DNA from 3 places in the uncultured Limimaricola sp. genome. Region 3 is predicted to be linked to each of the others. Evidence: riboswitches for the same ligand, from Rfam matches in the RefSeq annotation. Region 3 holds a riboswitch; each other region holds the start of a gene.

Region 1 (9,431 bases), on a different contig from region 3:
GACGGCGCTGGCCGGGCTCGCGGGCGAGGGGGTGGAGCCCGCGCGGCTCGGCGCGGTGCGGGCCGAGTTGCGCCAGCCGGGGGCGGGGCCCCTGCGCGCGGCACTTTCGGCGCTCGAAGCGGCGGATGCCGAAGCGGCGGCGGCCAGCGAGGCCTTCGAGGCCTTGGGCGGGCGAGTGCCCGAGGACACAGCCCCCGCCGATCTGGCCAAGGCGCTGGAGGCGCTGGACGCCCAAGCCGCGCGGCTGGCGGATTGGACCCGCTGGGTGGCGCTGCGCCGCAAGGCCGAAACGGCTGGTCTGGGTCCGCTGATCGTGGCGATCGAGGCGGGCAAGCTCGACCGGCCCGCCCGCGCCGCCTTCGAGGCCGCCTATGCCGCATGGTGGCTGCCGCGCGCGATGGATGCCGAGCCGCTTCTGCGCGACTTCGCCCATTGGGCGCAGGACGATCTTGTGGCGCGGTTCCGCATGCTCGATGACCGCGCCGCTGCCATGGCCCCCGCCGAGGCGCTGCGCCGGATTGGTGGCGATCTGCCCGCGCGAGACACGGTGCCGCGCGCCTCCGAGCTTGGCGTGCTGCGCCATCAGCTCGGGCTCAAGCGTCCTTCGATGCCGATCCGGCAGCTCTTGGGGCAGATGCCCGACAGCCTGCCGCAACTGGCCCCTTGCGTGCTGATGTCGCCGCTTTCGGTGGCACAATACCTGCCCGCCGGTCAGCCCGCCTTCGACGTGGTGATCTTTGACGAGGCGAGCCAGATCACCACATGGGACGCCATCGGCGCCATCGCGCGCGGGCGGCAGGCAATCGTGGTGGGCGACCCCAAGCAGCTGCCGCCGACCAATTTCTTTGGCCGATCCGACGAGGAGGACGACGACGAAGAGCCAGACGCGCTGTCCTTGCGCGACATGCCGTCGATCCTAGACGAGGTGGCGGCCTCCGGCGTGCCGGTGCGCAGGCTCGACTGGCACTACCGGTCGCGCGACGAGGCGCTGATCGCCTTCTCGAACCACTTCTACTACGACGGCGGTCTCGTCACCTTTCCCTCGCCGGGAACGGCGGGCGAGGCGATCACCCTGCACCGGGTCGAGGGGCGCTATGGGCGCGGCAAGGGTCGCACCAACATCGAGGAGGCGCGCGCCGTTGTCGCGCTGATCCGCGAGCGTCTGATGGCGGCGCTAGCGCAGCCCGAAGGCCAGCGTCACAGCCTCGGCGTCATCACCTTCAACGGCGACCAGCAGGCGCTGATCCTCGATCAGCTCGACGCGATGCGGCGCGAGGTGCCGGAGCTGGAGTGGTTCTTCGACGAGGCGCGCGACGAGCCGGTGATCGTCAAGAACCTCGAGAACATCCAAGGCGACGAGCGCGACGTGATGCTGTTCTCGGTCACCTTCGGGCCGGATCTCGCGGGCAAGCTCTCGATGAACTTCGGCGCGCTCAACACCGAGGGCGGCGAGCGTCGGCTCAATGTCGCGATCACCCGGGCGCGGCGCGAGCTGCATGTCTTCGCCTCATTGGGCGCGGAACACATCGATCTGGGGCGCAGCCGCGCCCGTGGCGTCGCCGATCTCAAGGCGTTTCTCGATTATGCCGATCGCGGCGCCGTGGCGCTGCCCGCGCGCGACGGTGGCAGCCTCGGGCCCGCAGAGAACCCCTTCGAGGAGGCGGTGGCGCGTGCCCTCGAGGCCAAGGGCTGGGAGGTGCGCTGCCAGATCGGGGTCTCGGGCTACCGCATCGACCTCGCGGTGGTGCATCCCGACCGGGGCGGGGCCTATCTGGCGGGCGTCGAATGCGACGGGGCGACATACCATTCGGCGGCCACCGCGCGCGACCGGGACCGCGTGCGCCAGGCGGTGCTGGAGGGGCTTGGCTGGCGGATCGAAAGGGTCTGGTCGACCGATTGGTTCCGCGCGCCGGGGCACGTGGCCGATCGGCTCGACGCACGGCTGCGCGCGGCGCTGGCCGCGGATCGGGCACGGCGCGAGACCGAGCGGCCCAAGCGGTTGTCACTGCCCGCGCCGCAAGGCTGAGAGGGCGGCGAACGGCAGGAGCGATGGCAAGCCTTGACCGGCCGACGCAGGGTCACTAGCCCTGTGGCATGGCCGGTCACGGGGCCGACGATGGCGTCGTCCGTTCCCCCCGGCCACCTCGTCATTTTCGTCCCGGACGCCCGGACGGCCGCGCCCCTCTGACGGGGGGCGTGCATGTTGGGAGACGCCCATGATCCGACCCCGCACCAAAAGCCCCGTCGCCCCCGCCCGTCGTACAGATCACGGCTCCACCGGGACCGGGCTTGCGTTGATGATCCTCGCCATGGCGCTGCTGCCGGTGGGCGACACGCTGGCCAAGCTGCTGACGCAAGCCTTGCCGCCCGCCGAGGTGGTGCTGTGGCGCTTCGCTTTCCAGAGCACGATCCTGCTGCTGCTGGCCGGGATTTTGCGCCACAGACTGCGCGGGGCGATGTTTTCGCCCATCCTTATGCTGTCAGGGCTCTGCGCGGTCGTCACCATGGGCGGTCTTGTCGGGGCCCTTGCAGTGATGCCGATCGCCACCGCCATCGCGATCTTCTTCGTGGAGCCGCTTATCCTCGTGCTGCTCGCCGCGCCGCTCTTGGGCGAAAAGGTCGGCCCGCGCCGTTATGCCGCCGTCGCGGTGGGCTTTGTGGGCGTGCTGGTGGTGATCCGGCCGGGGTTCGAGGGCTTCACCCCGGCGGCGCTGCTGCCGCTGGCCTCGGCCACGGGTTTTGCGCTCAACGCGGTGATCCTGCGGCGCGCCTCGGCCACGCGCTCGGCGCTCACGATCCAGACCGGGGCGACGCTCTATGCCGCGCTGATCGCGATGACGCTGTTCGGGGCAGGCTGGCTCTTGGGGCTGCACGCGCTCAACGTGCCGACGGCACCGGGTTGGGTCTGGGGGATGCTGCCGCTGGTGGGCGCGGTCTCGGCCGGGACCTTCCTGCTGATCGCGGAGGCGTTCCGCCGCTCCGAAGCGGGGCTGCTCGCACCGTTCCAATACCTCGAAATCGTCGGTGCCGTGGCCTTGGGCTATCTGGTGTTCGGCGATCTGCCGGATGCGGCGACCGCGTTGGGCATGGCGATCATTCTCGGCTCGGGCGCCTATGTGGTGCACCGCGAGCGGGTGGCCGCGCGGCAGGGCGACGCCTCGGACAGAGCACTCGCACCGCAAGCATGACAAGAAACGGCGGACCGGGGCCATGCCCCGATCCGCCGCCCTTTGCACTCGTTTCCCGTTCACTCGACAAACATCGCCGCGACGCCTGCCCGGCGCGCGCCCGAAGGCTCAGGCGCTGGTCTCGGGCAGGTAGAGCGCACCGCCCTCGCGGAACTTCTCAGCCATCTTCGCCATGCCCTCTTTCTGGGCCTCGGACCGGATGTCGTGGCTGATCCGCATGGAGCAGAACTTGGGTCCACACATGGAGCAGAAATGTGCCGTCTTGTGGGCATCCTTGGGGAGCGTCTCGTCATGCATCGAGCGCGCGGTGTCGGGATCGAGCGCGAGGTTGAACTGGTCTTCCCAGCGGAACTCGAACCGCGCGCGTGACAGCGCGTCGTCGCGCAGCTCCGCACCGGGATGCCCCTTGGCGAGATCGGCGGCATGAGCGGCGATCTTGTAGGTGATGACGCCGGTCTTGACGTCGTCGCGGTCGGGCAGGCCCAGATGCTCCTTGGGCGTGACGTAGCACAGCATGGCGCAACCGAACCAACCGATCATCGCGGCGCCGATGCCGGAAGTTATGTGGTCGTAGCCCGGCGCGATGTCGGTGGTGAGCGGCCCCAGCGTGTAGAACGGCGCCTCGTCGCAGCAGGCCAGCTGCTTGTCCATGTTCTCCTTGATCTTGTGCATGGCGACGTGGCCGGGGCCCTCGATCATCACCTGACAATCGTGCTTCCACGCGATCTGCGTCAGCTCACCCAGCGTCTCCAACTCCGCGAACTGCGCGGCGTCGTTGGCATCGGCGATCGAGCCCGGGCGCAGCCCGTCGCCCAGCGAGAACGACACGTCGTAGCGGCGGCAGATCTCGCAGATCTCCTCGAAATGCTCGTAAAGAAAGCTTTCGCGGTGATGGTGCAGGCACCACTTGGCCATGATCGAGCCGCCCCGGCTGACGATGCCGGTGACCCGATCGATGGTGAGCGGTACGTGATGAAGCCTGAGCCCTGCGTGGATGGTGAAGTAGTCCACGCCCTGTTCCGCCTGCTCGATCAGCGTGTCGCGGAACACTTCCCATGTCAGGTCCTCTGCGATGCCGCCGACCTTCTCGAGCGCCTGATAGAGTGGCACCGTGCCGATCGGCACCGGAGAATTGCGCAAGATCCAGTCGCGGATGTCGTGAATGTCGCGGCCCGTGGAGAGGTCCATGACCGTGTCGGCGCCCCAGCGGATCGCCCAGACCATCTTCTCGACCTCCTCCTCCATCGAGGAGGTGACCGCCGAATTGCCGATATTGGCGTTGATCTTCACGAGGAAGTTGCGGCCGATGATCATCGGCTCCAGCTCGGGATGGTTGATGTTGGCGGGGATGATGGCGCGGCCGCGCGCGATCTCGTCGCGCACGAATTCGGGCGTCACGTGATCGGGGATCGCCGCGCCGAAGCTTTCGCCGTCGCGCGCGCGGGCCAGCGCGGCATCGCGGCCCATGTTCTCGCGGATCGCCACGTATTCCATCTCCGCCGTGACGATGCCCGCGCGGGCATAGGCAAGCTGGGTGACAGCGCGGTCGCCCGTCGCCCGTCGCGGCGCATGAGTGCGCGGAAAGGGGCGCAGCTTGTCGCTTGTCTCTATGCGCCCGTTGTCCTCGGGGCGGATGTTGCGGCCCTCGTAGTCTTCGGTGTCGCCGCGCGCGATGATCCATGCCTCGCGCGGGCGGGCCAACCCTGCGGCGGTGTCGATCGCAGCCTCGGTGTCGGTATAGGGGCCGGAGGCGTCATAGACCCTCACGTTTGGCTCACCGGCGCTCGGGTGCAGCGCGATCTCGCGCATTGGAACGCGAATGTCGGGATGCAGCGTCCCGGCCTTCCAGACCTTGGATGAAGCGGGGAGCGGACCGGTGGTCACGCGGGGCAGTTCGGGTGGGGTGGTGTTGATCGTCATGCGGCGTCCTTGCGTCGGCGGTGACGATCCAGAACGACAGCGGGGGTGGAGAAGCGGTGATGGAAAGGGAGTCGCCCCAAAAGCCCAGCAGCCGCGCACCGTCCCTACGCCAGTATGAACTGGATCAGGTTCGAAGGGTCTGCGCGCGCGTGGGCCATAGCGGCCTCGCCAGCGATATCTCAGCCCCTTGCCGGGGCCCCCCTGGTGAAGTGCGGCCACCCTGCCGTCGCGGCAGGGCGGGTGTCAAGCGCCGCGCGGACGCGTCTTGCGCATCATCGCCGTCACCGCCCGAAAATCGGGGTGGCTGGCGATGTCGGACACCTCCAGCGGCGCACGCGGCCGCCAGTTGGGATAGTCGTCCACCGTGCCGGGCATGTTGGTTGGCGCCTTGGGGCCCACCATGTCGGCCAGCCGCACACCGACGAGGGCAGCGCGGGTGCGCGCGAGATAGCGGTAGGCCGCGACCAGCACCTCGCGCGGCATCTCCTTCTGGCGCGGCAGGCGGCCACGCAGCGCGCCTGCGCGGCGCATCGCATCGAGCAGGGCACGGCGCTCGCGGGCGCGGTCCTTGGCATGGGCGTCGCTGTCCTCCTCGCCCACGAGACCGAGCTTGCGGCGCAGCGCGATGTCTTCGCCCGCCCACCAGCGCTCAAGCACCGGCAGGTCGTGGGTCGACAGACAGGCCAGCGCGGTGGGGCGGTATTCCTCGGGGCGCTTGAAGCGATCGCCGTCCTTTTCGAAGTAGAGGATCGAGTAGGACAGGATGTTGGCCGCCTGCATCGCCTCGCGAAAACCCGGCGGCACGAAGCCCAAGTCCTCACCAATCACCACCGCCTCGCGCGCGCGGCTCTCTTGTGCCAGCACGCGCAGCAGGTCCGAGAAGGGAAAGCGCAGATGCGCGCCGGCGCTGGCGGGTTCGCCATCCGGGATCAGGAACAGCTGCCACAGCGCCATCGCGTGATCGATGCGCAATGCGCCCGCATGGGCCAGCTGCGCCGCGATCATGTCGCGGAAGGGAGCGTAGTCGTATTTGCGCAAGCCCCCGGGCGAGAAGGCCGACAAACCCCAGTATTGGCCATCGGCCGCGAAGACATCGGGGGGGGCGCCGACCGACAGACCGATCATCTGCGTCTCGCCGCCACCCCAGCTTGCCGAGCCGTCGGGGGCCTCGCCCACCGCAAGGTCGAGGTAGAGGCCGATACGCATGCCCGCCTCCATGGCGCAGGCCATGGCGGTGTCGAGCTGACGCGTGGCCTGCCATTGCTGCCAGAGATGAAACTGGACCTCGGTCGCGTTCTCATCGGCAAAATCGGTGACCTCTTTGCTTTCGACCTCGCGCAATGCCTCGGGCCAGCCGTGCCAGCCCGATCCATTCCCTTCGGCCACCATGGCAAGCGACAGCGCCTCGAACAGCGCGTGGCGGCGTAGCGGCTCGCCGCCTTGGCTCACGAAGGCGTCGAAGGCGGCCTCGTCACCGTCGAAGGGCTGTCGCGCGAAGGCCGCGCGCAGGGCCTTGAGCTTGGCGGGCACCACCGCGTCGTAATCGACAAGGTCGCCCGCGCGAAGCGCCGCCCCGTCGATGTCGCCCGCGTCGTGACCGGCCAGATCGTCGAGCGCGATGTAAACCGGGCTGAGAAAGCTGCGGGTCGAGGGGAAGAAGGGGCTGCGCCGCGTCGGATCGCCGAGGAACAGCGCGTGCAGCGGGTTGACCCCTAGGAAATCCGCACCGGCCCGGCCCGCAATGCGCGCCATGTCCGACAGGTCGCGGAAGTCGCCGATGCCGTGATTGCGCGCCGAGCGCAACTCATAGAGCTGACAGAACATGCCCCAGCCGGGTGCGTCATCGAGCCAACCGGGCAGGTGGCACACGCCGTCTTCGGGCACCACCATCTCCTGCGGCGCGGCCGCGCCGCTTGCCGGGGCGTCGGGATCGACGCCGATCTTGCGCAGGATCAGGCGCAGCGTCGCCTCCGGTACTGGGCGCGTGCCATCGCCGTGCGGGTCGTCGTATTCGGTGGTGATCCCGTGGTGACGGCAGAGATCGGCAAGGTCGGTCATGCGGGCTCCATGGAAAAAGGGCCGGGACAGCGCCCGGCCCGTGGTCATCGATCAGGCCGGATGTCCCGGCCCGACCTGTCTCAGCGGTTGGGAACGAGGATCATCGTGGCCAAGGGCGGCAGCCGCAGCGACAGCGACACCGAGCGCCCGTGGCATTCCTCCTGACGGCTTTCGATCCGGCCCGTGTTGACCACGCCAGAGCCTCCGTAAGCCTCGTCGTCGGTGTTCAGAAGCTCGACCCAGTCGCCGCCTTCTGGCACGCCGATGCGGTAATCCTCGCGCACCACCGGTGTCATGTTGGAGATGATCAGCGCCGGGCGCGTGCCGCTGTCAGCCTTGCGCAGGAAGGCAAAGATCGAGCGTTGGTCATCAGCACCGTCGATCCATTCGAACCCCGCCGGGTCGCAGTCGAGCGCATGTAGCGCCTTCTCGTCGCGGTAGAGCTTGTTGAGGTCGCGCACGAGGCTCTGGGTGCCCTTGTGCTTGTCATCCTCGAGCAGGTGCCAGTCGAGCGAGAGGTCGTGGTTCCACTCCCGCTCCTGTCCGAACTCGCAGCCCATGAACAAAAGCTTCTTGCCCGGATGCGTCCACATGAAGCCCAAGTAGGCGCGCAGGTTCGCGAACTTCTGCCAGCGGTCGCCGGGCATCTTGTTGAGCAGCGATCCCTTGCCGTGCACCACCTCGTCGTGGCTGATCGGCAGCACGAAGTTCTCGGACCACGCGTAGTGGATCGAGAAGGTCATCTGGTGGTGGTTGTACTTGCGGTAGACCGGATCGTTCTGGATGTAGCTCAGGCTGTCGTGCATCCAGCCCATGTTCCACTTGAAGTCGAAGCCCAGACCGCCGCTTTCCACGGGGCGGCTGACCCCCGGAAAGGCGGTGCTTTCCTCGGCGATGGTTCCGGCCCCCGGCGTGCGGGCCGCCACCTGCGTGTTGGTGCCTTTCAGGAACTCGATCGCGTCGAGGTTCTCACGCCCACCGTACTGGTTGGGGATCCATTCGCCTTCGTTGCGCGAATAGTCGAGATAGAGCATCGAGGCGACCGCATCCACGCGCAGCGCGTCGATGTGGTATTTGTCGAGCCAGAAGGTGCCCGAGCAGCGCAGGAAGTTCGCCACTTCGTTGCGCCCGAAGTTGTAGATCAGAGTGTTCCAGTCCTGATGGAAGCCCTGTCGCGGGTCGGCATGCTCGTAAAGCGCCGTGCCGTCGAAATTGGCGAGGCCATGCGCGTCCGAGGGGAAATGCGCGGGCACCCAGTCGACGATGACGCCGATCCCGGCTTGATGAAGCCGGTCGACCATCGAGGCGAACTGCTCGGGCGTGCCATGGCGCGAGGTCGGCGCGAAGAGACCCACGGGCTGGTAGCCCCACGATCCGGTGAAGGGGTGCTCCGAGACCGGCATAAACTCCACATGGGTGAAGTTCATCTCGGTGACGTAGTCGACCAGAAGCTCGCCGATGGTGTCGTAGTCGAGCACCTCGCCCTCGGCGCCGCGCCGCCAGCTTCCCAGATGCACCTCGTAGATCGAGATCGGCTGGTTGTGCAGCGGCGTCTTGGCGCGGTTCTCCATCCACTCGCTGTCCTGCCACGCATGGCGGTGCATGCCGTGCACGATTGAGCCGGTGGCAGGGGGCTGCTCCTGGCGGAACGACATCGGATCGGCCTTGAGCGGCTGCAGATCGCCATGCGCGCCGACGATCTCGAACTTGTAGAGATCGCCGATGGCGAGACCGGGCACGAACAACTCCCACAGACCCGCGCCAAAGCGGCGGCGCAGCGGATGACGGCGGCCGTCCCAGGCGTTGAAGTGCCCCACGACGCTGACGCGGCGCGCGTTGGGGGCCCAGACCGCGAAGCATACGCCCTCAACGCCCTCATGGCTGATCGGATGCGCGCCGAGACGCTTCCAGATTTCCTCGTGGCGGCCTTCGGCGACGAGGTATTCGTCCATTTCGCCCAAGACCGGCGTGAAGCGGTAGGGGTCGTCGCGCTCCCACTCGTGCGCGCCTGCCTTCATGCGCAGACGGTATGGCGTGCCGAATTCGAAACCCTCCGGCAGTTCGCCCCAGAACACGCCTTCGGGGTTCACGCGGCTGAGCGGCGCGATCTGCGTCCCCTCTGGCGTGATCGCCACCACCTCGGCGGCGTCTGGGGCAAAGACGGTGAGCCCCATCACGCCGGCTTCGGTCTTGTGCGGCCCGAGCAGTTCGAACGGGTCGCCCATGCGGCCGCGGATGATCGCTTCGACGCGGGAGGCATCGGGG
Region 2 (9,431 bases), on a different contig from region 3:
AAGCCCTGCTTCATGCCAAGGCGCGGCACCACCTCGGCGAGATCCTCCTCGGCCACGTTGACCGGCACCACGTCGGCCACCTGTGCCGCCAGCGCGAGGCGGTCGGGGTTGATGTCGGTGATGACCACGTGACGCGCGCCGACGTGCCGCGCGACGGCTGCCGCCATGATGCCGATCGGCCCCGCGCCGGTGATCAACACGTCCTCGCCCACCAGATCGAAGCTAAGCGCGGTGTGGACCGCGTTGCCCAGAGGGTCGAGGATCGCACCGATCTCGTCGTCGATGGCGTCGGGAAGCGGCACCACGTTGAAGGCCGGCAGCCGCAGGTATTCGGCAAAAGCGCCCGGCTCGTTGACGCCGATGCCGCGGGTTTCGGGGTCGAGGTGAAACTTACCCGACCGGCTCTGGCGCGAATGCTTGCCGATCAGGTGCCCCTCGCCCGAGCAGCGCTGGCCGATCTCGAGGTCGGTTACGTTGCGTCCCAGCTCGACGATCTCGCCCGCGAATTCATGGCCCGTGACCAGCGGTACCGGCACAGTGTGCTGCGCCCACTCGTCCCAGTTCCAGATATGCACGTCGGTGCCGCAGATGCCGGTCTTGTTGACGCGGATCAGCACGTCGTCGGGGCCAATCTCGGGCACGGGGCGGTGTTCCATCCACAGCCCCGGCTCGGGCCTCGCCTTCACGAGGGCTGTCATGCCGTTCGAGCGGTTCACGAGATCACGCCCAATTCGCGGCCCGCCTTGGCAAAGGCGTCGAGCGCGGCATCGAGATCCTCGCGGGTGAGTGCGGCGTTCATCTGAGTGCGGATGCGGGCCTTGCCCTTGGGCACCACCGGGAAGAAGAAGGCCGAGACATAGACGCCCAGCTCGTCGAGCCTCTGCGCCATCTTCTGCGCGAGCTTGGCATCGTGCAGCATGACCGGGATGATCGGATGCTCGCCCGGCAGGATCTCGAAGCCCAGATCCGTCAGACCCTTGCGCCAATAGGCGGCGTTGTCGAAGAGCCGCGTCCGCAGGTCGTCGCTCTTTTCGATCAGGTGCAGCGCCTCAAGGCCTGCAGCACAGACCATCGGCGGCAGCGCGTTTGAGAAAAGATAAGGTCGCGCGCGCTGGCGCAGCAGATCGATCACCGGCTGCGGCCCCGCAATATAGCCGCCGATGGCGCCCCCCAGCGCCTTACCCAGTGTGCCGGTCAGCAGGTCGGCCTTCACGCCGAAATGCGCGGGCGTGCCAGCCCCTTTGGGCCCCATGAAGCCGGTGGCGTGGCAGTCGTCGACCATCATTAGCGCATCGTATTTGTCCGCCAGCGCCCGAATTTCGTCGAGCCGCGCGAGATAGCCATCCATCGAGAACACGCCGTCGGTGGCGATCATCACGTGCCGCGCCCCGGCCTCGCGGGCCTCCCGGAGCTTGGCCTCCAGATCCGCCATGTCCGAGTTGGCGAAGCGGTAGCGCTTGGCCTTGCACAGGCGGATGCCGTCAATGATCGAGGCGTGGTTGAGCGCGTCCGAGATCACCGCGTCCTCGGGCCCGAGCAGCGGCTCGAACAGCGCGCCGTTGGCATCGAAGCAGGCGGCGAAGAGGATCGTGTCGTCGTGGCCGAGATATTCGGCGAGGCGCTTTTCCAGCTTGCGGTGCAGATCCTGCGTGCCGCAGATGAAGCGCACCGAGGCCATGCCATAGCCGTGCCGGTCGAGCGATTCCTTGGCGGCGTGGATCAGGCCGGGGTGATCGGCGAGGCCGAGATAGTTGTTGGCGCACAGGTTGATGACCTCGCGCCCGTTCAGATCGACGCGCCCGCCCTGTGGCGAAGTGATCTCGCGCTCGGTCTTCCACAGCCCCTCCTCGCGGATCTCCTCGAGGCGGCTCTCGATGTCTTGCAGAAAACGGGTCATGGCGGGTCCTTTCGGGGGCGCGGCAGACCCCGACTCTATGCGCGCGGCGGCGTCTTGCAAGCTCTGCCGCCACGGCAGGATCAGCCAAGCGCCACCAGCCGGATCTCTCCGTCCCAGACGGCCCCCAGCCGCTGCGCCGCCTGCCACGCCCTAAGCCCCGAGCGACAGCAGAGCACGGCACGGGCGGTCGCGGGCGGGCGCGGGCCTTCGGGGCCGAACGCATCGACCGGCATGCGTAGCGCATCCGGCTGCACCATGGGCCCCTCCTCCTCGCGCCGCAGATCCACCACGAAATCCCCCGGCGCGATCTCCGAGGCGGCGAGGAACCGCGGCGCCTGCGCGGGCTCCTCGGCCCCCGCAAAGCCGAAGCCGCCGAAGCGCCAGCCCGCGGCATCGAAGCTCACCAGCCGCCCCAACGGCGAGGGTGCCATGCCCGCGAACATTGCGAGCGCCATCTGCGCCTGCACCGCCCCGATCACGCCGACCACCGGCCCGAGTACGCCGTCCTCGGCGCAGGAGCCCATGTGCGCGGGCAGGTCTGGAAACACCGCGCGCAGGCTTGGCGCGCCGCCGCAAAAGCCACCTGCATAGCCCGACAGCTCGGTGACCGAGGCGCTGATGAGCGGCAGGCCCGCCGCCATGCAGTGATCCGAGGCGACGTAGCTCGCGGCAAAGCTGTCGGCGCAGTCGATCACCAGATCGACGCCCGCGCAGAGCGCCGCCGCATTGCCCGGATCGAAGCGGGCGACCTCCGGCTCGACCGCGCAGTCGGGGTTGAGCGCGGCCAGATGCGCCGCCGCCGCGATGGCCTTGGACTGTCCGAGATCAGCCTCGCGGAAGAGCGTCTGGCGGTGCAGGTTCGAGGCCTCGACATGGTCGGGATCGACGAGCCGAAGGCGGCCTACGCCAGCACCCGCGAGATATTGCAGCACCGGGGCAGCCAACCCGCCCGCGCCGATCACCAGCGCATGGGCCGCACGCAGCCGCGCCTGACCCTCCACGCCGAACTCCGGCACCGCGATTTGCCGCGCATAGCGGTTCATCGCGTCGCCCCTATCCACTCGCGCACCCGGCCCTCCGGGTCGGGGTTCAGCGTGATGTCCGTGACCGCCGAGACCACATCCGCCCCCGCCGCGAAGGCCTCTTTCGCGCGCGCTACGCTCAGCCCACCGATGGCGACGAGGGAGATCCCGCCGATTTCGCGCTTCCATTCGCCGAGCCGCTCCACCCCCTGCCGCTCCCATTTCATCTTCTTAAGGATGGTGGGCCAGACCGGCCCCAGTGCCACGTAGTCGGGCGCGAGGGAAAGCGCCCGCTCCAGCTCGGCCCGGTCATGCGTGCTGACCCCGAGGCGCAGCCCGGCGCGGCGGATCGCGGGGATATCGGCGGCGTCGAGATCCTCCTGCCCCAGATGCAGCCAGGCGCAGCCCAGATCGATCGCGGTCTGCCAATGGTCGTTGACCACCAGCGTCGCGCCTCGCACGGCGCAAAGATCGCGGGCACGTTCGATCTGCGCGCGGGTCTCGGCCTCGGTCCGGTCCTTCAGCCGCAGCTGCACTAGCCTCACGCCCAAGGGCAGCATCCGCTCCAGCCACGCCACATCGTCGAAGATCGGGTAAAAGCGATCGAGGCTCATGCCAGAAACGCCTTTCCGATGAGCGGCGTCGAGGGGGCCGCCATGTCGCGCGGCTCCATCGCGCCTGCCTCGAACCCCAGCCGCCCGGCCTCGACCGCGCGGGCAAAGCCCTCGGCCATCGCCGCCGGGTCGTCCGCGCGGGCCACGGCGGTGTTGAGCAGCACCGCGTCATAGCCCATCTCCATCGCCTCGGCGGCCTGAGACGGTCGCCCCAGCCCGGCATCGACCACCATCGGCACCCCCGGGAATTGCGCCCGCAAGCTGCGCAGCCCGTAGCGGTTCGCCAGCCCCAGCCCGGTGCCGATCGGTGCGCCCCACGGCATCAGCACCTCGCAGCCCGCACCGAGCAGCCGATCGGCCAGCACCAGATCCTCGGTGGTGTAGGGAAAGACCTTGAACCCGTCGTCGCACAGCTCCCGCGCCGCCTCGACGAGGCCCCAAGGGTCGGGCTGCAGCGTGTCGGCGTGGCCGATCACCTCAAGCTTGATCCAGTCGGTGCCGAACAGCTCGCGCGCCATGCGCGCCGTGGTCACCGCCTCGCGCGCCGAATGGCAGCCGGCGGTGTTGGGCAGAAGACGCACGCCCAATTCGCGCACCAAGGCCCAGAAGGCGCCGCCCTCGCCCCCCGCCGCCTCGCGCCGCACTGAAACCGTGGCGATGCCCGCGCCGGAGCGGCGGAAGGCTTCGGCCAGAACCGATGGCGAGGGGTATTGCGCCGTGCCGAGCATCAGCCGCGAGGGCAGCTCCGTGCCGTAAAAGCGGACCATGCTCAGCCCCCCTGCCGCGGCGCGACGATCTCGATCCGGTCGCCCGGCGCGATCGGAGTCCGCGCGCGCGCGGTGGCGGGCACGAACTCCTCGTTGAGCGCCGTCGCCACCGTCTCCTCCCCCTGCCCGAGCGCCACCAGCGCCTCGGCCAGCGTGTCGGCCGCGATCTCGCGCGCCGTGCCGTTAACCATGATCCTCATCGCACACCTCCGGTCTGATGCCGTCGCAGAGCCAATCCGCCACCATCCGCGCCATCGCGGGCGCGAGAAGAAAACCATGGCGGAACAGCCCGTTGACATGAATGGTCTCGCCCCGCCGCCGGATGCGCGGCAGGTTGTCGGGAAAGGCCGGGCGCGCATCGGCGCCGATCTCCAGAACCTCGGCCTCGCCGAAGGCGGGATGCAGCGCATAGGCCGCGCTCAATAGCTCCAGCACCGACCGCGCGGTCGCGGGGCCGCGCCCCTCGCTTTCGATCTGGGTCGCGCCGAGCATGAAGAGCCCCTGTCCGCGCGGCACGACATAGAGCGGGTAGCGCGGGTGCAGCAGCCGCACGGGCCGGGTGATCTCCACCTCGGGCGCCCGCAGCACCGCCATCTCGCCGCGCACCCCGCGCAGGTCGGGCATGGCGTCGCGCGCCGAGAGGCCTCGACAGTCGATCACCGCCCCCTCTGACCGGCCCTCGCCCGTCTCGAACACGACGCCACGCGCGGCGAGCCGGTCGCGCAGGCCCTGCAGGGTTGCGCGCGGATCGAGATGCGCCTCGGCCTCGACATGCAAACCTCGGGCAAAGCGCCCCGCGAGCTCCGGCTCCAGCGCCGCCACGCCGTCGGCATCGAGCGCCATGCCCGGCACGTGGCGGGCAAAGCGGTCGAACTCCGCCCGGTCGCGCCCCAGCGCCACCGCCAGCGTGCCGCGCCGTATGACCTGCGCGCCCTGGCGCGCCCACCAGCCCGCCGCCTCGCGCCCGAGCCGCACCACCGGCTCCTCCGCCGTGAGCCCCTCGCAGTCGGGGGCCAACATGCCCCCCGCCCACCACGAACAGTGATGCGGCCCGGCCTGCGCCATCCGGTCCACCACCGTCACCGCGCGCCCGCGCGCCGACAGCTCGGCCGCCACGGCGAGGCCCATGACGCCGCCGCCGATGATGCGCAGGCTCATCGCCGCCCCTCATGGAAATGATCCACCGGCCCGTGCCCGGATCCGATCCCAAGCCTGTCCGCCGCGCGGATCGCCCCCGACAGCCAGCTCTGCGCCCGCTCCAACGCCGCCTCCGGCGTACGGCCCGTCGCCAAAAGGGCTGCCAGCGCTGCCGAGAGCGAGCAGCCGGTGCCATGGGTGTTGCGCGTGGCGATGCGTGGCCCCGTCACTTCGTGCACGCCCGCCTGGGTGATCAGGCGGTCGGTGCAATGCGGCCCCGTCGCATGGCCGCCCTTCATCAGCACCGCTGTCGGGCCTAGGTCGAGCAGCGCCCGCCCTTGGGCGACGATCTCGGCGGCTGTCGTAGCCTGCGACAAGCCCAGCAAACGCGCCGCCTCCGGCAGGTTCGGAGTCAGGATCGTGGCGCGGGGGATCAACAGCGTTGCCAACGCATCGACAGCCGCGTCATCCAGCAGCGCGTCGCCGGATTTGGCCACCATCACTGGGTCGAGCACGAGTGGGCACTCGTAGCCCGCCAGCGCCTCGGCCACGGCCTCCACCACCGCCGCACCGCCCAGCATGCCGATCTTGATCGCGTCGGGGGGGATGTCGTCTAGCACGGCCCTGATCTGCGCCGTCACCATCTCGGGCGGCACCCGCATGACGCCATGAACGCCGCGCGTGTTTTGCGCCGTGATCGCGGTGAGGGCGGATGTGCCGTATACGCCGAAGGCGGCAAAGCTCTTGATATCGGCCTGAATGCCCGCGCCGCCTCCGCTGTCGCTGCCTGCGATGGTCAGGGCCGTCTTGATGCGCATCGTCTCGCTCTCCCCCCGGACGGGGGACGCAGGACGGACCTCGGGCGTCGGGCGTCGCAAGCCTCGAGTCGCGTCTCCGTTCCCTCCGCCGGTATTAGCCGGATCAGGTTCGATGGGTCGGCCTTTGCCTCTCAGCCCTTGCGGGCACCCCAACGGATTCGAGCGGAGGTTATCGGCGCACCAAGGGTGACGCAAGGGAGGGCATTCTCACCGCTCGCCCTCGAAGCGGTAGATCGCAAGGCCGCGTTCGCTCTCGTCTATCTCAAGCCGGCGGTTGACCGGCGCATGGGCGCGGCTGGCGCAGTTGGGCCGCTCGCACAGGTAGCAGTTGATACCGATGCCGGTGGGGGTGATGCGGTCGAGGTCGAGCCCTTCGGCATGGGCCAGCCGCGGCGCATAGGCCACGTCGCAGCCCAGACCGATGGCCAGCCGTGTGGCGGGCTGGCCCAACGTGCCGCCGTGCCGCGTCACGGTGCGGGCGATGGAGAAATACCGCGCGCCGTCGGGCATGGAGATCACTTGGGTCTGCACCCGTTCGGGTGCCTCGAAGGCGGCGTGGATGTTCCACAGCGGGCAGGTGCCACCAAAGGAGGAAAACGGAAAGCGCCCGGCGCTGAACCGCTTGGAGATGTTGCCCGCCTGATCGACGCGCACGAAGAAGAACGGAATGCCGCGCGCGCCTTCGCGTTGCAGGGTCGTCAGCCGGTGCGCCACCTGCTCGTAGCTGGTGCCGAACCGGTGGCTGAGAAGCTCCACGTCATAGCGCGCCGTCTCGCAGGCGGCGAGGAAGCGCCCGTAGGGCATCAGAAGAGCTGCGGCGAAGTAGTTGGCCAGCGTCACCCGCGCCAGCGCCAGCGCCGACGGGTCCGTCAGCCCCGAGGCCGCGACCTCGTCGGCGATCTCCTGCGGCAACTCCATCCGCGCCAAGAGCACCGCCATCTGGAACCGGCGGCTCGACTGGCCCAAAAGCTCGGAGAGACGCAGCTCGCCGCGATGCGCCACGTGCTGGCGCAATCGGCCCGCCATTACCTCCGAGGGCAGGATACGCACGCGGATGCCATGCCCGCGCAGCCGTTCGGTGAGCGCAGTGTGCGGCTCGCTCCGGTGCAGCTTCATCTCCTCGGCCATGGCCTCGGCGGCGCGGTCGAGCGCGTCGACATGGTTGCGCCGCTCGAACAGCCACGCCCGGACCGACTGCACCGCGCGGCTGCCCTCCTCCAGCACCTCGACCTTGTCGCGGTCGGCCAGCGGATTGGCGTCGGTCTGGCGCGACAGCACCAGCTGGCGGTAGCGGTCGTGCAGCCGCACGAGGGCCGCCGCGATGCCCGGTGCCGCCGAGAGCGCCTGTTCAATCTCGACCCGACCGACATTCGCTTCGAGAGCCGGATCCTTCAGCGCCGCGGCCAGATCGGCGGCAAGCTGCGCGTCGGTTTCGGGCGCAAGTTCGCTCACATTGATGTCGAAGGCCTCGGCCAGCCGCATCAGCAGCTTGGCCGAGGCGGGGCGCTGGTTGCCCTCCATCAAGGTCACATAGCTCGACGACACCCCGAGCCGCCCGGCCATCTGCACCTGCGTCAACCCGAGCGAGACGCGCAGCGCCTTGAGCCGGGGACCGATCAGCAGCTTTTCACCGCGTTCGTTCATTTCAGACCTAACAATGTTTCAAACTTACCGCTGACATAACTTACAAGATTACCCGCTCGCAACAAAATTATGCTGCACCTGCGCCATGACCACACTAACCTTACAGACAGAACAGGCACCGGTCCTCCTCCTTCGGTGCCGCAGACAGGCCCATCAACAGGCCCCCCACAGGAAGGTCACGCAGATGTCTCTCGATCTCGTCCATGCCCCCGCCGCCCCGAAGCCGGTCCTGCTGCGCGACGTGCCCGGTGCCGATCGCGTCCTGACCGAAGAGGCCCTCGCCCTCGCGGCAGAACTCCAGACCCGCTTCGCGCCAAAGATGCAGGCGCTTTCGGTCGCCCGCGATCGCCGTCAGGAGCGTGCCGACGAAGGCCGCCTGCCCGACTATCTCGAAGACACCGCAGGCATCCGCAAAGGCATGTGGACGTGCACCCCAGCGCCCGAGGGTCTGCGCGACCGTCGCATCGGCCTCGCCAGCGCCGCCGAAGCCGGGGCTCTGGCCATGGCCCGAAGCTGCGGTGCCTCGACGCTGCTGGTCGATCTCGACGAAACCACGGCGCCCGGCTTCGCCAACCTGATCGCCGGGATCGCAGCTCTGATCGAGGCCCCCGATGATCACACGCCGATGCTGATCCGTCCGCGCCCGCTTGGCCGGGACGAGCCGGCGCTGCTGATCGGCGGTCACCCGGTCTCGGCGGGGTTGTTCGACATCGCGCTCATCGTCACCCATCTCGCCGCACCGCTCTCGGCGCGCGACAAGGGGCCGTTTCTGCAACTTGGCGGCATCGACGGCCACCGCGAGGCGCGGCTCTGGTCCGAGATCCTCGACATCGTCGAGGAGCGCGCGGGCCTCGCCCCCGGCACGATCCGCGCCGAGGTCTCTCTCGAGAGCGTCAACGCGGGCTTCGAGATGGACGAAATCCTTTGGGAGCTGAAGGGCCGCGCGCTTGGCCTGACGATGCGCCGCGCCCCGCTTACCGCCTCCTACCTGCGGCTGATGCGCGCCCATGCCGACGCGGTGCTGCCCGCGATGCTTGACCCCGAGGCCGCCTTCTTGGGCACCTGCGCCGCGCGCATGGTCAAGGTCGCGCATCGTCGTGGCACCCACGCCATCGCCGAAGCCCCCGACAGCAGTGACGCAGGCGCGCTGCGCCGTCCGCTCGACGAAGGCTGCGACGGTATGTGGCTCGCCACGCCCGAACGGGTCGAGCCCGCCCGCGAGGCCACCTCGCGCGCCCTGCCCGGCACGCACCAGATCGGCAAACCGCGCCAGTATTTCCGGATCAGCCCAGAGATGCTCCTGAAGCCTCACACCGGCCCCGTCACCGAAGCCGGGCTGCGCGGCACCGTCCACATCGCCATCGGCGCGCTTGCCGCATGGATCGCCGGTCGCGGCCCGGTCCGCATCGATGACAGCCTGCACGGCCTCGCCTCGGCCGATCTCGCCCGCGCCCGGCTGGGCCAATGGCTGGCTCATGGCACAACGGTCGAGATGGAGGCGGGCGACAGCCGCCGCATGACCGCCGACTGGC
Region 3 (9,431 bases):
ATCGGGTGGTGCGCCATGCCATTGCCTGCGGCTGCGATCCGGTGGTGGCGCTGCAGATGGCGACGATCAATTCGGCCACGCATTTCGGCATGGAGCGCGAACTGGGCAGCATCGCGCCGGGGCGGCGCGCTGACGTGATCCTGACCTCCGATCTGAAGGCCCTGCCGATCGAGACGGTCTTCGCGCGCGGTGTGCTGGTGGCCGAGAACGGTGATCTGCGTGTCACATGCCCGCATTACGACTGGCCCCTGAAGGCGCGCGACACCGTGCGCCTCGGGCGGGAGTTGATGGCGGATGATTTCAAGGTCGAGGCCCCCGGCGAGGTCGAGACGGTGCGCGCCAAGGTGATCGGCGTGGTCGAGAACCAAGCGCCGACAAAGGCACTGGTGCGCGAGCTGCCCGTCGAGGATGGCGCGGTGGTGCCCTCAGGCTCGGTCGCCCGGATCGCGCTGGTGGAGCGGCATCGCGGCACCGGCGGGGTCGTGAACGGCTTCGTCGAGGGCTTTGGCTACGAGGGGCGCATGGCAATCGCCTCGACCGTGGCGCATGACAGCCACCACATGATCGTGGTCGGCACCGATGCCGAGATGATGGCCCGGGCCGCGAACCGGCTGGGCCGGGTCGGCGGCGGCGTCACCGTCTGGCGCGACGGCGAGGAGCGCGCGCTGGTGCGGTTGCCGATCGCGGGGCTGATGTCGGACGCGCCCGCGCGCGAGGTGGCGGCCGCGGCCGATGACATGGGGGCGGCGATGCGCGATGCTGGCTGCACCCTCAACAACGCCTACATGCAGCACTCGCTGCTGGCACTCGTGGTGATCCCCGAGTTGCGCATATCGGATCTGGGGCTGGTGGACGTCACCCGCTTCGAGATCACGGGACCATTCGAAGGACAGGACTGAACGAGATGGAGAAGACGCTGAAGATCGAGACCCCCCCGAGCCCCGCCGCCGAGGCCTTCACCGATCCCGAGGCGGCGCTGGCGCGGCTCAAGGAGATCTACGAGGGCGCCTCGCACTTTTTGTGCGAAAAGTTCACCGAGACGCTGAAGGGCGGCATCCCCGAGACGCGATATCGCGCCTTCTATCCCGAGATCCGGTTTTCCACCTCGACCTTCGCACAGGCCGACAGCCGCCTGAGCTTTGGCCATGTGGCCGAGCCCGGCACCTATTCGACGACCGTGACGCGGCCCGAGCTGTTCGGCAATTACCTCAAGCAGCAGATGCGCCTGCTCATCGAAAACCACGGCGTGCCGGTGGTGATCGGCGCGTCGGAGACGCCGATGCCGGTGCATTTCGCGGTCTCCAACGACCCTTCGGTCACGGTGCCGCAGGACGGGGCGATGGAGTTCCATCTGCGCGACGTCTTCGACGTGCCGGATCTGAGCACCACGCATGACGACATCGTCAACGGCAACGGCTTTACCTATCCCGACGGGGCGCGGCCCTTGGCCCCCTTCACGGCGCAGCGGATCGATTATTCGCTGGCGCGGCTCGCGCATTACACGGCGACCGACCCGACGCATTTCCAGAACCACGTGCTGTTCACCAACTACCAGTTCTATGTCGAGGAGTTCGAGGCCTACGCGCGCCACGTGCTGGCCGACCCCGAGAGCGGCTACACCAGCTTTGTCGGGCCGAACAATCAGGTGATCACGGATCCCGAAGGGGCGATGCACATCCCCGCAAAGATGCCGCAGATGCCGACCTATCACCTCAAGCGGGCAAAGGGGCAGGGGATCACGCTGGTCAACATCGGCGTCGGCCCCTCGAACGCCAAGACCGCGACCGACCACATCGCGGTGCTGCGTCCGCACGCCTGGCTGATGGTCGGCCACTGCGCGGGGCTGCGCAACTCTCAGCGTCTGGGCGATTTCGTTCTCGCGCATGGCTACCTGCGCGAGGATCACGTGCTCGACGACGACCTGCCCGTCTGGGTGCCGATCCCGGCGCTGGCCGAGATCCAGATCGCGCTCGAGGAGGCGGTGGAGCAGGTGACGGCGCTCGAGGGCTACGATCTCAAGCGGATCATGCGCACCGGCACCGTCGCCACCATTGACAACCGCAACTGGGAGTTGCGCGACCAGTCCGGCCCGGTGCAGCGGCTGAGCCAGTCGCGCGCGGTGGCGCTCGATATGGAAAGTGCGACCATCGCCGCCAACGGCTTTCGGTTCCGGGTGCCCTACGGCACCTTGCTGTGCGTATCGGACAAGCCGCTGCACGGTGAGCTGAAACTGCCGGGCATGGCGTCGGATTTCTACAAGACGCAGGTGGCGCGCCACCTGATGATCGGGATCCGGGCGATGGAGCGGCTGCGCGAAATGCCGCTCGAACGCATCCACAGCCGCAAACTGCGTAGCTTCGAAGAGACGGCTTTCCTCTGAAACCCGCCGATACCGCAAGGAAACATCGGTTTTTGCTTGCATTGGCGATTGTTTCATTGTGGGTCTAGGCAACACGTCGCGCCAAGCGGCGCAGGAATACGCCCCAAGCGGGCTGTGGTAAGGAGACCTGGAATGGCCAAACCGATGACCAAGGCGCAGCTCGTCAGCGCCATCGCCGACGAGACCGGCGGCGACAAGAAATCCGCTGGCGCCCATCTGGACGCGCTGGTCGCCATCATCACCCGCGAAGTGTCGCAGGGCGGCGCTGTGACCCTGCCGAACGTCGGCAAGATCTACTGCCGCGAGCGCCCCGAGCGCATGGTCCGCAACCCCGCGACGGGCGAGCAGATCAAGAAGGACGCCGACAAGGTGGTCAAGATGACCATCGCCAAGGCCCTGAAGGACAGCGTCAACGAGGAGTGATCCTCGACGCGCCGCGGCCTTGCGGCCCGGACGAAATGACGAAAGGGTCGCCCCGAGAGGGGCGGCCCTTTTTCGTTGCCGCAAGGAGGTAGTCGATGGATCTCAGGTCACTCGGGCTCGGGCTCGCTTTCGCGCTGATGTGGTCTTCGGCCTTCACCTCGGCGCGGGTGGTCGTCACCTACGCGCCGCCGCTCACCGCGCTGACGCTGCGGTTTCTGGCCTCCGGCGCCATCGCCATCGGCATCGCGCTGGCCTTGCGGCAGACGGCGCGGCTGAGCCGGGGCCAGTGGCGCGGGGTGGTGATCTTCGGCCTGTGCCAGAACGCGCTGTATCTGGGGCTGAACTTCGTGGCGATGCAGTGGATCGGTGCCTCGGTCGCATCGATCATCGCCTCGACCATGCCGCTTCTGGTGGCGCTGATCGGCTGGGTGGTGCTGCGCGACCGGTTGCCGCCCATCGCGGCTCTGGGCCTCGTCGCTGGGTTCGCGGGCGTGGCAATCATCATGGGCGGGCGTATGGCGGGCGGGCTCGACCTCTTCGCAGTGTCGCTGTGCGGCGTGGCAGCGCTGGCGCTGGCCACGGCGACCCTGGCGGTGCGCGGCGCGGCTTCGGGTGGCAACCTGATGATGGTGGTCGGCCTGCAGATGCTGGTCGGCGCGGCGGCGCTGCTGCCCCCGGCGCTGATCTTGGAGACATGGGCTGTGGGGTGGTCATGGCCGCTCGTTCTGGCCTTCGTCTACACCGTGCTGGTGCCGGGTGTTCTGGCGACGCTGGTGTGGTTCGTGCTGGTCGAGCGGATCGGCGCGGTGAAGGCGGCGACGTTCCACTTCCTCAACCCCGTCTTCGGCGTTGTCATCGCCGCCGTGCTCTTGGGCGAGGCGCTGGGCGGTACGGACGCGCTGGGCGTCGCGGTGGTGGCGGCGGGCATCCTCGCGGTGCAGCTGGCACGGCGGCCATCGGCCAAAACCGGCGCACCGGCGCGCGCGTCGGAACAGCCGGGCAGGGCTGTTGGTTTTACACCCGAGACAGCACAGGAGGACATCATGTTCGACTACAGCGACAGCCACAGCACGATTTCGTCCGACCGCGTCAACGGCACCGAGGTGTTTGGTGCCGGGGGCGAGAAGATTGGCCACATCGACCATCTCGTGATCGACAAGAAGAGCGGCAAAATCACCTACGCCGTGATGGGCTTCGGTGGCTTCCTCGGCATCGGTGAAGAGCATCACCCGATCCCTTGGTCCAAGCTCGACTACGACACCGGCCTTGGCGGGTATCGCACCGACATCACCGAGGCGCAGCTTCAGGGCGCGCCCGAGCGGCCCGAGCGCTGGTACGAGGACCGGCGTTGGGAAGAGGCGGCCTATACCCATTACGGCGCGCCTTACTACTGGATCTGACGCGCCACGAGAAAGGCCGCCGAGGGATGCCCCGGCGGCCTTTGTTGTCTCTGAATTGTCTCTAACAACGACCTCAGCCGATGGTACCGCGTGCGCCCCCGGTCTGGCCACGATCGAGCAGATAGTGATCGAGCAGCACGCAGGCCATCATCGCCTCGGCCACCGGCACCGCGCGGATGCCGACGCAGGGGTCGTGGCGGCCTTTGGTGATGACCTCGGTCGGGCTGCCGTCCATACGGATCGATTTGCGGGGCGACAGTATCGACGAGGTCGGCTTGACCGCAAAGCGCACCACCACATCCTGCCCCGAGCTGATGCCGCCCAAGACCCCGCCCGCATGGTTCGAGCCGTACTCCGGCCCGTTCGGCCCCATGAAGATCTCGTCGGCATTGTCGCGGCCCGTCAGCGCCGCCGCCGCCATGCCCTCGCCGATCTCCACACCCTTGACCGCGTTGATCGACATCATCGCCGCCGCCAGATCGGTGTCGAGCTTGCCATAGACCGGCGCGCCTAAGCCCGCGGGCACGCCCGAGGCTACGACTTCGATCATCGCGCCGACCGAGTTGTGGTCCTTCCTGAGCGCGTCGAGATAGTCGGCCCAATCGGTCGCGGCCTGCGCATCGGGGCACCAGAAGTCGTTCCGGGCCACCTCGGCCATATCGACCTTTGAGCGGTCGATCGTCTTCTCGCCCATCTGCACCATGTAGCCGGTGATCTTCAAATCCGGCAGAAGGGCTGCCAACGCGGCCCGTGCCACGCCACCCGCCGCCACCCGCGCCGCCGTCTCGCGCGCGCTCGAGCGACCGCCACCACGATAATCGCGGATTCCGTATTTCAGGTGATAGGCGATGTCGGCATGGCCGGGGCGGAAGGTCTCGGCGATGTCGCCGTAATCCTTGGACCGCTGGTCGGTGTTGCGGATCATCAGCTGGATCGGCGTGCCGGTGGAGCGGCCCTCGAACACGCCCGACAGGATCTCCACCGTATCGGGCTCGCGCCTTTGCGTGGTGTGCTTGTTCTGGCCCGGGCGTCGCTTGTCGAGCCAGACCTGCAGGTCGGCTTCGGTAATCTCCACCCCCGGTGGGCAGCCATCGACCGTGGCGCCGAGTGCGGGGCCGTGGCTTTCGCCCCATGTGGTGACACGGAACAGGTGGCCGAAGCTGTTGAGGGACATGGACGCTCTCCTTGTGGCGGGGCCGGTGTAGCGCGGGGCGGGTGCGGGGGAAAGGGCGGGGGCTTGCGCGCAGCCCCCCATGGCGTAGTGTCTGCGCCACCTCGGGGGGCCACTGGCTGAGATGCGCATCGCGCGGACCCGTTGAACCTGAACCGGATCACACCGGCGGAGGGAAGGTTTCGGGACACGCGTCCTCCTTGCTCTTCGCCCGCATTGGAGGATGACCATGTCCCATCGCCTGAATGCGGGTCTCGCCCTAGCACTCGTCGCCACCCCGGCGCTCGCGCAAGGCCAGACCCTCACCGTCTATGCCCCCGATTACTTCGCCTCCGAATGGGGCCCCGGCCCCGCGATCAAGGAGGCCTTCGAGGCCGAGTGCGATTGTACGCTCGACTACCAGACCGGCGACCTGCTGCCGCGGCTGCTGCTCGAAGGCGCGCGCACCGAGGCGGACGTGGCCATCGGCTTTGATTCGACCGAGATGAAGAAGGCGCGCGAGACCGGGCTCTTCGCGCCGCATGGCGTCGACACCGCCGGTCTGACGCTGCCGATCGACTGGACCGACGAAGTCTTTCTGCCGTTCGACTGGTCCTACCTCGCCTTCGTCTACGACAACGAGGCGCTGAAAGAGGTGCCGGGGAGCTTTGCGGAGCTGGTCTCGGCCTCCGACGATCTGCGCATCGCCATCCAGGACCCGCGCAGCTCGGTTTCGGGCCTGTCTCTGGTGCTCTGGGCCGAGGAGGTCTTTGGCGAGGAGGTCGAGGCGAAATGGGCCGCGCTGGCACCCAAGATCACCACCGTCACGCCGGGCTGGTCCGAGGCATATGGTCTCTTCACCGAGGGCGAGGTCGACATGGTGCTGAGCTACACCACCTCGCCCGCCTACCACGCGATCGCCGAGGACGACGACACCGTTTCGGCGGCGATCTTCGAGGAGGGGCATTACATGACCATCGAGCTGGCGGCTCAGCTTGAGGGCACCGACGCGCCGGAGTTGGCGCAGCGGTTCATGCAGTTCGTCACCAGCGAGACCTTCCAGTCGCTGATCCCGACCTCGAACTGGTCCTACCCCTCGGCGCTGCCCGAGACCGAATGGCCTGAAGGCTTCCGCGACATCGCGATGCCCGAAAAGGCGATCTGGCTGCCCGAGGCCGAAGCCGATGCGCTGCGCGCGCCCGCGATTGAGGCCTGGCGACAGGGGCTGTCGCAATAACACCTGTGGCGAGATGGCCCGGCGGCATCGCCGCCGGGCTGGTGCTGGCACTGACGCTGGGCACGCTGGCGGCCGTGATCTGGCGCGCGGGTTTCGCACTGCGGCTCGGCCCCGCCGATCTCTCGGCGATCTGGTTCACCACTTGGCAGGCGGCGCTGTCGGCCTGCGTGTCGGTCGTGCTCGCCATGCCGGTGGCGCGGGCTCTGGCACGGCGGCGGTTTTTCGGGCGCGGCGCGCTGGTGACGCTTCTGGGGGCACCCTTCATCCTGCCAGTGGTGGTCGCGGTGATTGGCCTCATCGGCGTGTTCGGTCGCGGCGGGCTTTTGAACGACGCGCTGGGGCTGGCAGGTCTTGGTCCCGTCTCGGTCTATGGCTGGCACGGGGTGGTGCTGGCGCATGTATTCTTCAACCTGCCCTTGGCAGTGCGGCTGATCCTGCAGGGCTGGATCGCGATCCCCGCCGAACGCTTTCGCCTCGCCGCTTCGCTCGGCGCGCCGGTGGGGCGACTGCTCGAAGGGCCGATGCTGCGCGCCGTAGTGCCGGGGGCTTTTGCCGTCATCTTTCTCATCTGTCTGACGAGCTTTGCCGTGGCGCTGACGCTGGGTGGCGGGCCTCGCGCGACCACAGTGGAGTTGGCGATCTATCAATCCCTGCGATTCGACTTCGATCTGGGCCGTGCCGCGGTGCTGGCGATGGTGCAGTTCGGCCTTTGTGCCGCCGCCGCGTTGATGGTGCGGACGGCAGGCGCACCCGAGGCGCTGGGCGCAGGGCTCGACCGGGTGGTCGAGCGTTTCGAGCCGGGCGGGCAATTGCGTGATGCGGTGGCCATCGCCCTTGCCACGCTGTTTCTCATGGGGCCGCTGGCGATGATCGTGGCGCGCGGCGCGCCGGGGCTGTTTGATTTGCCCGATGGGGTCTGGGCGGCGGCGCTGCGCTCGATCTCGGTGGCGCTGGGGGCGACGGTGCTGACGCTGGCGCTGGCCTTGGCGTTGGTGCTGCGCGGGGGCGGGCTGGCGCAGCTGTCGATGCTGCTGCCGCTCGCCGCTTCAAGCCTCGTGATGGGCACGGGGCTGTTCGTGGTGCTCTATCCGCTGGTTTCGCCCCGCGATGTGGCGCTGGTGGTAACGGGGTGGGTGAACGCTGCGATGGCGCTGCCCTTCGCGGCGCGCGTGCTGGCCCCCGCTGTGGCACAGGCCGAGGCCGCGCATGGGCGGCTGGCGACCTCACTTGGCCTCGCCGGCTGGGCGCGGCTGCGCTGGCTGCTGTTGCCACGCCTGCGCCGCCCCTTGGGGTTCGCCGCCGGGCTGACGGCGGCGCTGTCGATGGGCGACCTCGGGGTGATCGCGCTTTTCGCGGGCGACGGCGAAGCGACGCTGCCACTCTTGATGGTGCGCCTGATGTCGGCCTACCGGATGGAGCAGGCGGCGGGGGTGGCGCTGGTGCTGCTGGGCCTGAGCCTCGCGCTGTTCTGGATCTTCGACAGGGGAGGGCGCGTCGATGCTGCGGCTTGAGGGGTTGGAGATCCGGCAGGGTGAGTTCGGCCTCTCGGCGGATTGGGCGCTGGAGGACGGTGCGGTCTGCGCAGTGATGGGGCCATCGGGTGGCGGCAAGTCGACGCTGCTCGCCACCATCGCGGGGTTTCTCGCGCCCGGTGCGGGCCGCGTCCTCTGGGATGGGCGCGACCTGACGCCGCTGTTGCCCGCCGCGCGGCCGATTTCGATCCTGTTTCAGGACAACAACCTGTTCCCGCACTTGACGGTGGAGCGCAATCTCGCCTTGGGTCTCGATCCGCGCGGACGGCTCGACGCGGAACGGCGGCGCGCCATCGGAGAGGTGCTGGAGCGCGTCGGCCTGGACGGCATGGGCGCGCGCAGGCCCGCCGCGCTCTCGGGCGGGCAGCAAAGCCGGGCGGCTCTGGCGCGGGTGCTTCTGATGGACCGGGCGTTGGTGCTGCTCGACGAGCCATTCGCCGCGCTCGGGCCGGGTCTGCGGGCCGAGATGCTCGATCTGGCGCGCGAGGTGCTGGCAGGGGAGGGGAGGACACTGCTGATGGTGAGCCACGCGCCGGAGGACGCGGCGCGAATCGCGAGCCACATCGTTCTGGTCGATGCCGGTGTTGCCGCAGCGCCCGAGGCGGCGGCACCCCTACTTGCCGATCCGCCCCCGGCGCTCAGGGTCTATCTCGGGCGCTGAGGCACTGGGCGACGGCTTCTGTCCATCGCCGCGTTCGGGGCATGGCGGTGCCTTGCGCATCGCAGCAGGAGGAGAAGGGGCCATGACGTCGGAGCGTCACGTGCCGTCCCTTTTGCTTCCGATGCCCAGCCTATCCGGCCACATACCGCGCATGAAAAAAGGCGCCCCCGAAGGGGCGCCCCGTGATCCGTGCGGCGCGGACGATCACTCGTCGCGGGGGCCGTACTTGGCGCGATGCCAAATCCGCTTGTTGGTGAGGTAGAGCAGAACCGCGAGGATGCCGAGGAACAGAACGCCGGTGAAGCCGGCCTGCTTGCGGGCCATCATCTTGGGCTCGGCGGTCCACATCATGAAGGCGGTCACGTCCTTGGCCTCTTCCACGACCGAGGCTTCGTGGCCGTCCTCGTAGACCACGTCGTCGCCAAGAAGCGGCGGCGGCATGGCGATCCAGGAGCCGGGCACCTCGTGGTGGCCGTCTTCGTCGATGCAGCTTTCGGGAAAGCCGCCGGAGCCGAAGGCGACGTTGTAGTAGCCCGGAAAGTCCTCGGGCGCGCACTCGGGCGTCTCTTCGTAGCCGGTCAGCAGCGACGCGATGTACTCCGGCCCGCCCATGCCCTTGAAGAGCTGGTTCATGCCCGAGCCATAGGG

What was found. Region 3 has a riboswitch for thiamine pyrophosphate ahead of AADJ02_RS08595 (thiamine ABC transporter substrate binding subunit). Riboswitches for the same ligand answer to the same signal wherever they lie in the genome.
Region 1: linked by a shared signal. The riboswitch ahead of thiC (phosphomethylpyrimidine synthase ThiC) and the one ahead of AADJ02_RS08595 (thiamine ABC transporter substrate binding subunit) in region 3 are both predicted to bind thiamine pyrophosphate.
Region 2: linked by a shared signal. The riboswitch ahead of thiD (bifunctional hydroxymethylpyrimidine kinase/phosphomethylpyrimidine kinase) and the one ahead of AADJ02_RS08595 (thiamine ABC transporter substrate binding subunit) in region 3 are both predicted to bind thiamine pyrophosphate.

The regions. Positions count from the first base shown of each region.
Region 1 is NZ_CAXHZL010000004.1:247,595-257,025, forward strand. It holds gene AADJ02_RS07940 (DUF4011 domain-containing protein) at 1-2,026, shown strand, start outside; gene AADJ02_RS07945 (DMT family transporter) at 2,217-3,188, shown strand; gene thiC (phosphomethylpyrimidine synthase ThiC) at 3,297-5,108, opposite strand; TPP riboswitch at 5,192-5,321, opposite strand; gene malQ (4-alpha-glucanotransferase) at 5,352-7,166, opposite strand; gene glgB (1,4-alpha-glucan branching protein GlgB) at 7,247-9,431, opposite strand, start outside.
Region 2 is NZ_CAXHZL010000009.1:80,343-89,773, reverse strand. It holds gene tdh (L-threonine 3-dehydrogenase) at 1-698, opposite strand, end outside; gene AADJ02_RS12430 (glycine C-acetyltransferase) at 713-1,897, opposite strand; gene AADJ02_RS12425 (HesA/MoeB/ThiF family protein) at 1,978-2,940, opposite strand; gene AADJ02_RS12420 (thiamine phosphate synthase) at 2,937-3,533, opposite strand; gene AADJ02_RS12415 (thiazole synthase) at 3,530-4,300, opposite strand; gene thiS (sulfur carrier protein ThiS) at 4,303-4,500, opposite strand; gene AADJ02_RS12405 (FAD-dependent oxidoreductase) at 4,484-5,458, opposite strand; gene thiD (bifunctional hydroxymethylpyrimidine kinase/phosphomethylpyrimidine kinase) at 5,455-6,255, opposite strand; TPP riboswitch at 6,319-6,417, opposite strand; gene AADJ02_RS12395 (short-chain fatty acyl-CoA regulator family protein) at 6,463-7,899, opposite strand; gene AADJ02_RS12390 (malate synthase A) at 8,084-9,431, shown strand, end outside.
Region 3 is NZ_CAXHZL010000005.1:118,958-128,388, reverse strand. It holds gene AADJ02_RS08625 (adenine deaminase) at 1-899, shown strand, start outside; gene AADJ02_RS08620 (AMP nucleosidase) at 905-2,380, shown strand; gene AADJ02_RS08615 (HU family DNA-binding protein) at 2,513-2,803, shown strand; partial or broken gene AADJ02_RS08610 (DMT family transporter) at 2,899-3,765, shown strand; gene AADJ02_RS08605 (PRC-barrel domain-containing protein) at 3,847-4,203, shown strand; gene aroC (chorismate synthase) at 4,277-5,377, opposite strand; TPP riboswitch at 5,470-5,568, shown strand; gene AADJ02_RS08595 (thiamine ABC transporter substrate binding subunit) at 5,604-6,590, shown strand; gene AADJ02_RS08590 (thiamine/thiamine pyrophosphate ABC transporter permease ThiP) at 6,596-8,101, shown strand; gene AADJ02_RS08585 (ATP-binding cassette domain-containing protein) at 8,088-8,783, shown strand; gene AADJ02_RS08580 (cytochrome c1) at 8,988-9,431, opposite strand, start outside.